One region of the Micromonospora peucetia genome, then DNA from elsewhere that is predicted to be linked to it. Evidence: riboswitches for the same ligand, from Rfam matches in the RefSeq annotation. Region 1 holds a riboswitch; the other holds the start of a gene.

Region 1 (3,622 bases):
CGCCTCGAAGGTGTTCCAGGGCATCCGGGTCAGCGACGTCGACATCGTCGACCCGACCTACAGCGGCATCATGTTCCAGACCAACTACGTCGGTGGGCAGCCACAGTTCCCGGTCACCGACACGGTCTTCACCAACATCTCCATCAGCGGAGCCCGCAAGAGCGGTGACGCGTACGACGCGAAGTCCGGCTTCGGTGTCTGGGCCAACCCGATGCCGGAGGCAGGGCAGGGGCCGGCCGTCGGGTCGGTCACCTTCAACAACCTTCGCCTGAGCAACAACGCGGTGGACATCCAGAACACCACCCCGACGTTCACCATCAACCGCAACTGACCCACCCCGGTCGCCCGAGCGGCGGCCGGACTCCCGGGCGGTGCGGCCACTGGACACCCGGTGGCCGTACCGCCCGACCCGTCGGGCCGCCCGACCCGTCGGCCCGGGCGTGCGCTGGCCGGGGCGCGATGCCGGTCGGGCCTCCGCCCGGTCAGTGGGCCGGGGCGCCGTGCCGGCCGGCGCCGGCGGCGAACCGGGCCGCCCCGGCGATCGCGTCGGCGGCCAGCGACTCCATTCCGTACGCCAGCTCGACCTCCAGCGCCGCCTCTTCCGGCAGGCCGGCGCCGGCGAGCAGCGCCGCCCGGTCGTTGCGCAGGCAGGTCTGCGGGTGCCGGGCGATCTCGGCCGCCAGCCGCTCGGCCGCCGCCCGGGACTCACCCGGCGCGACCAGCCGGTTCACCAACCCCATGTCGTACGCCTCCTCGGCCGGCACCGGACGCCCGGTGAGGATCAGGTCCATCGCCCGGCTCTCGCCGATCAGCCGGGGCAACCGGACCGTGCCTCCGTCGATCAACGGCACCCCCCAGCGGCGGCAGAACACCCCGAGCACCGCGTCGGACTCGGCGACCCGCAGATCGCACCAGAGCGCCAACTCCAGCCCGCCGGCAACCGCGTGACCGGAGATCGCGGCGATCACCGGCTTGCTGAGCGTCATCCGGGTCGGACCCATCGGGCCGTCCCCCTGCGCCTCGACCCGGTTGCCGCTCGGGGTGCCGATGGCCTTCAGGTCGGCCCCGGCGCAGAACGTGCCGCCGGCCCCCCAGAGCACGGCCACCGAGGCGTCGGGGTCGGCCTCGAAGGCGTGGAACGCGTCGGCCAGCGCCCGGGCAGTCGGCCCGTCGACCGCGTTGCGGGCCGCCGGCCGGTCCAGGATCACCGTGGTCACCGCTGCCGCGCGTTCGACGCGTACCCCCATCGGGACAGCATGCCCCGGCGGTGCCGGTGGCGCCAGGGTGTCAGCGCCGGCGGCCTGCGCCGGGCGGACCAGCGCCGGCCGACCAGCAGCGGGCGGGAGGAGAGTGCGTACACCCGGACCACAGTGGCCGCGGACGGCCGCGACCGGATTTCCATGCCCGCCCGGCCGGGGCGGGCCGGCCGGCGCTAGCATTCCCGACGGCACGATCATGTGAGGTGCCCCGCGCGAGCGGGGAGAATCGGGAAGCCGGTGCGAATCCGGCACGGGCCCGCCGCGGTGACCGGGGAGCCACCGTCCACGCGTACGCGCAGCCACTGGTCCGGACGGACCGGGAAGGCGGACGGCCAGGCGTCGATCCGGGAGTCCGAAGACCGGCCTCGCGTCCGGTGCCCACCCCTTCGGGCGTGGGCCGAGCGCAGCGGGAGCCTGCCTTGGATCTTTACGACGTCATCCACCGCCGTCGGGACGTACGCGCCCAGTTCACCGGGGCGCCGGTGCCCGAGGAGAAGCTGCACCGGGTGCTGGCGGCGGCACACGCCGCACCGAGCGTCGGCTACTCGCAGCCCTGGGACTTCGTCGTGGTCCGTGACCCGGAGCTGCGCAGCCGGTTCCACCGGCACGTCCACACCGAGCGGGACAGCTTCGCCGCCACGCTCGAAGGGGAAGCGGCCGAGCGGTTCGCCCGGATCAAGATTGACGGGGTGCTGGAGTCGACCCTGTCGGTGGTGGTCACCCACGACCAGGCCCGGGGCGGCCCCGCCGTGCTCGGCCGGCACGCCATCGCCGACACCGGGCTCTACTCGACCTGCCTCGCCATCCAGAACCTCTGGCTCGCCGCGACCGCCGAAGGGCTCGGGGTGGGCTGGGTGTCCTTCTACCGGGAGCCCTGGCTCGCCGACCTGCTCGGCATCCCCGACGGGGTCCGGCCGGTGGCATGGCTCTGCCTCGGGCCGGTCACCCACTTCGAGCCCGTCCCCGATCTGGCCCGGCACGGCTGGCGGCAGAAGCGCCCACTGGCCGAGGCGATCCACCACGACCGCTGGGCGGCACCGGGGAGCTGAGCCGTCCGGCGGCGTGCTCCCGCCGGGCGCGTCCCGTTACGGGCCGGCCGGTGGTGTCGTCACGTAACGCTGCGGATCTGTCACCGCCGACCGGTTTGCGGTCACTCCTGCCGGGAAGGCGGTACGGGTGCGAGCAATACTGACGAAGATCGAGCAGGCTTCCGGCCTGGACCGGGTCGGTGACCGGTTGCAGCGGGCCGTCCAGACCACCCTCCGACCGCAGCGGGTCCGTGACCTGTTGCACGGCGTCTGGCTGGGACATCCGCTGCACCCGGCGATGGTGCAGGTGCCGGTCGGCGCGTGGATCAGCACGGCGGTGCTGGACCTGATGCCGGGGCAGCGCCGGGCCGCCACCACTCTCTGCGCGGTGGGCACGGTCAGCGCCCTTCCGGCTGCGGTCGCCGGCCTCAACGACTGGGCGGCACTGGCTCGCGACCAGCGCCGGGTCGGCCTGGTGCACGCCGCCGCCAACGGCGTCGGCATGGCGTTCTACGCCGGCTCGGTGGCCGCCCGGATGGCTGGCCGGCACAACCTTGGCCGTACGCTCGGCTTCCTCGGGCTCGGTGCCGCCAGCATGGGGGCGTACCTTGGCGGGCACCTGGCGTACTCGCAGGGCGCGCAGGTCAACCAGAGCATCTCCGAGCTGCACCGGATGACCGACGGCTGGCACTCGATCGCGGACATGGCCGCGCTGCCGCAGCGCGAGCTGATCACCCGCGAGGTCGACGACGTCTCGGTGATCCTCTACCGGCACGGCGACGAGGTCACCGTCATGCTGGAACGCTGCCCGCACCAGAGTGGCCCGCTGGGCCAGGGCGAGGTGCGGGAGATCGACGGGCACGCGTGCGTGGTCTGCCCGTGGCACGGCAGCACGTTCCGGCTCAACGGCGGCGAGGTGGTGCACGGCCCGTCCGGAAACGACCAGCAGGTTCTGCCGACCCGCATCGTCAACGGTGTCCTGGAGACCCGCCTCCCCTGACCTGTCCCGCTCCCAACCCGGGCCCTCGCCCCCCTCTGTTCATGCGGGCGGGTCAGGAGCGGCGGTGGCGGCCGGTCGGGATGTCGCGGACAGCGTCGACGTGGGCCCTGTCGTGGCTGGTCGGGTGCGCGAGGTCGTGGGTACCGGTGTCGGAGGCGCTCTGGCCGGTCGCGATCGCGTTGCCTCGCGGGGCGGCGCCGGTGCCCCGGTTTCCCGCGCCGCCCCCGGTCGCGGCGGTGCCGGCGCGGGTGCCGGCGCGGGTGGTGGCGTCACGGCGGGTGGTGGCGTCACGGCGGGTGGTGGTGCCACGGCGGGCGGCAGCGGTGGTGCGGACG
Region 2 (3,622 bases), 320 kb from region 1:
CTCCGCGACGCCGTGGTGCAGGCCGTCACCGACCTGCACCTGACCGTCCAACCCGGCGAACTGCTGGCGGTGGTGGGGGAGTCCGGCTGCGGCAAGTCGGTGCTCGCCCACGCCCTGCTCGGCCTGCTTCCCGGCAACGCCACCGTCACGGGGCACGCCCGCCTGCGCCCAGCCGCCGGGGAGCCGGTCGACCTGGTCGGCGCCTCCGAGCGTCACCTCGCCCGCGCCGTACGCGGACGCGCGGTCGGGCTGGTGCCGCAGAGCCCGGCCACCGCGCTGACTCCCGTACGGACGGGGCGGCGGCTGCTGGAGGAGACCCTGCGCGCCCACGGGCGTACCCGGCGTGAGGCGCCCGCGGCGGCCGAGCGGGTCGCCGCCGACGTCGGTCTCGACCCCGTCGACCTGGACCGCTATCCCCACGAGCTGTCCGGCGGCATGGCCCAACGCCTGGCCACCGCCCTCGCCCTCGCCCCCGACCCGCCGCTGCTGCTCGCCGACGAACCGACCACGGGCCTTGACCGTCCCCTGGTCGACCACACCCTCGACCTGCTGCGCCGCCGCTGTGACGCCGGTGGCGCCGTCCTGCTCATCACCCACGACCTGGCCGCCGCCCGCCGGGTCGCCGACACCGTGGCCGTCATGTACGCCAGCCGGATCGTCGAACGGCGGCCCACCGGCGAGCTGTTCGCGGCGCCCGCCCACCCCTACACCGCAGGCCTGCTCGACGCCCTGCCCGAGCGGGCCTTCCGGCCGGTCCCCGGCCACCCGCCGATGCTCACCGACCTGCCCGACGGCTGCGCCTTCGCGCCGCGCTGCGGGCGCGCCACCGACCTCTGCCGCACCCCGCCGGTGCCCTCGGCGGGCGTCCCGGGCCGGGCCGCCTGCCACCACCCGCTGACCCTCGGAGCGCCGGCATGACCAGCACCGCGCTCGCCGTCCACCAGGTCGCGGTCTCCTACGGCGGCCGGCGCGTCCTCGACGGCGTCGACCTGCGCGTCGCCCCCGGCGAGACGGTAGGGCTGCGTGGGCCCTCGGGCAGCGGCAAGTCCACCCTCGCCCGGGTCCTCGCCCTGCTGCACGCCCCCGAGGCCGGGCACGTCACCCTCGACGGCCAACGGGTGCCGGGCGCCCGGCACCGGCTGCCCGCCGCCGTCCGTACCCGCGTCGCGATCCTGTTCCAGAGCCCCCGCGCCGCCACCGACCCCCGGCTGAGTCTCGCCGACATCATCGCCGAACCGCTGCGCGCCACCGGCACACCCGAGGAACCGGCGCGAGCCCGGGCGGCGGAGCTGGCCGACCTCGTCGGCCTCACGCCCGACCTGCTCGCCCGCCGCCCGCACGCGGTCAGCGACGGGCAACTGCAACGCGCCTGCCTCGCCCGCGCGCTGGTGCACCAGCCGGACTACCTGCTCTGCGACGAGGCCACCGCCATGCTCGACGCCTCCACCCAGGCGTACCTCGCGGCCGTCATCACCGACTACCAGCGGCAGCACGCGGCCGGGGTCCTGCTCATCACCCACGACCCGGCGCTGATGGCCCGCTGGGCAACCCGGGTGGTCGACCTGCCGTCCCCGCCGCAGTCCTGACAGGGCGGTGTCCGGCCGAGCGCCCTCGGTTCGACCGTCCCCGATGGTGTTCGTCACCGTGACTTCCGGGCCGGCGGGCGGCTATGGTGACGCTGCCGTGGTGTTCGGGAAGCCGGTGGAAGACCGGTGCGGCCCTCGCCACTGTGATCGGGAAGTTCGCGGCCCTCGTCGTAAGAGGTCACTGGGCGTCACACGCCTGGGAAGGCCGGCCACGGACGCACCTCCCGTCAGCCAGGAGACCGGCCACGGCACTGCGATGACCCGTCCACGAGGTGTTGGAAGGCAGTCCCGATGCGCGTGCGCGCTGTGCGGTCCACCCTGTCCCGGCGCGTTGCCGCGCCCCTGTCCGTCCTCGTCGTCCTGCTCGGCGCGTGCGCCACGGACGATCCGGCCACGACGCCCCCGCCGTCCGCCGCCCCGGTCACGCTGACCAACTGCGGTACGCCGGTCACCGTCCCCGCCCCGCCCGAGCGGGCGGTGACCCTGAACCAGCCCGCCACGGAGATCATGCTGGCGCTCGGCCTCGCCGATCGCATGGCCGGCACGGCGTACCTGGACGACGCGATCCTGCCGGAGCACGCCGTCGCGTACGCCGCCGTGCCGGTGCTGTCGGACAGGTACCCGGCGAAGGAGAAACTGCTGGAGGCGACACCCGACTTCGTCTACGCCTCGTTCCACAGTGCCTTCGGCGACGAGGGTGTCGGCGACCGCGCCGCGCTGTCGGGACTCGGCATCGGCACGTACCTCTCGCGGGCCGGATGCCCGAAGCAGCACCGGCCGGCGAGGCTGACTGTCGAGGACGTGTTCGCCGAGATCCGGGACGTGGCGGCCGTCTTCGGGGTGCCGGAGCGGGCCGAGAAGCTCATCGCCGACCAGCGGGCCCGGATCGCCACGGCCGTCGCCCGGATCGGCGGCGCACGGGACGTCTCCGTGCTCTGGTGGGACGCCGGCACCGACGCCCCGAGCGTGGGCGCCTGCTGCGGCGGCCCCAACATGATCATGTCGGCCGTCGGGGTGGGCAACGCCTTCGGCGACCTCACCGGCGGCTGGGCCAACACCAGCTGGGAGGCGGTGGCGGACCGAGACCCCGACGCGATCGTGCTGGTCGACGCGGGCTGGGACCCGGCCGCCGCGAAGCGGGCCTTCCTGACCCGGCACCCCAGCCTCAAGGACCTGCCCGCCGTGGCCGGGCAACGCTTCGTCGTCATCCCGTTCTCGTCCACCTCCGCCGGCGTACGCGTCGTGCTCGGCGTCGAGGCGCTGGCCGCGGGCGTGGCGCAGCTCCCCGCCGGGGCGGACCGCTGACCGCCGTGGTCCGCCGCGCCGCCGCCGATCCGACCTACCGCGCCGCCGCCGACCCGACCCGGCCCACCGACTCCGGACCCGTCCGCCAAGCCGGGTTCCGCGCGACGCACCCGGTCGGCCTGGCGGCGCTGCTGGTGGCCCTGCTGGCGGGTCTGGTCGTGTCGATCGGCGTGGCCGTCACCGTCGGGCCGGCCGACATTCCCGTGTCGACGGTCTGGTCGGTCGTGGCCGACCGCCTGGGACTCCCGCACGCCGAGGTGCCGCTGCTGCGTGAGCACATCGTCTGGCGGCTGCGCCTGCCCCGGGTGCTCGGGGCCGCCGCGGTGGGGGGCGGGCTGGCCGCCGTCGGCGCGGTGATGCAGACCGTCACCCGCAATCCGCTGGCCGACCCGTACCTGCTCGGGGTCTCCTCGGGGGCGTCGCTCGGCGCGGTCGCGGTCCTCGTCCTGGGCTTCGGCGGCGGGGTCGCCGCGCTCACCGGGGGCGCCTTCGCCGGGGCGCTGGCCGCGTTCGCGGTCGTGGCCGCGGTGGCCGGCCGGCGGGCCGCGCTGGCCCCCACAAGGGTGGTGCTGGCCGGCGTGGCCGTCGCGCAGCTCTGCGGGGCGGCGACCTCGTTCGTCATCATCTGGGTCGCCGACCCGCACGCCACCCAGAGCATCACCTTCTGGCTCTCCGGCTCGTTGGCCCGCGTCGACTGGAGCGCCCTGGCCTGGGCCGCGCCGGTCCTGGCC

What was found. Region 1 has a riboswitch for cobalamin ahead of bluB (5,6-dimethylbenzimidazole synthase). Riboswitches for the same ligand answer to the same signal wherever they lie in the genome.
Region 2: linked by a shared signal. The riboswitch ahead of GA0070608_RS32990 (ABC transporter substrate-binding protein) and the one ahead of bluB (5,6-dimethylbenzimidazole synthase) in region 1 are both predicted to bind cobalamin.

The regions. Positions count from the first base shown of each region.
Region 1 covers NZ_FMIC01000002.1:1,816,637-1,820,258, reverse strand. The annotation lists gene GA0070608_RS08545 (discoidin domain-containing protein) at 1-331, shown strand, start outside; gene GA0070608_RS08540 (crotonase/enoyl-CoA hydratase family protein) at 483-1,247, opposite strand; cobalamin riboswitch at 1,449-1,641, shown strand; gene bluB (5,6-dimethylbenzimidazole synthase) at 1,679-2,308, shown strand; gene GA0070608_RS08530 (Rieske (2Fe-2S) protein) at 2,436-3,287, shown strand; partial or broken gene GA0070608_RS08525 (LysM peptidoglycan-binding domain-containing protein) at 3,616-3,622, opposite strand, start outside.
Region 2 covers NZ_FMIC01000002.1:1,492,637-1,496,258, reverse strand. The annotation lists gene GA0070608_RS06965 (ABC transporter ATP-binding protein) at 1-918, shown strand, start outside; gene GA0070608_RS06960 (ABC transporter ATP-binding protein) at 915-1,586, shown strand; cobalamin riboswitch at 1,668-1,848, shown strand; gene GA0070608_RS32990 (ABC transporter substrate-binding protein) at 1,878-2,891, shown strand; gene GA0070608_RS31910 (FecCD family ABC transporter permease) at 2,897-3,622, shown strand, end outside.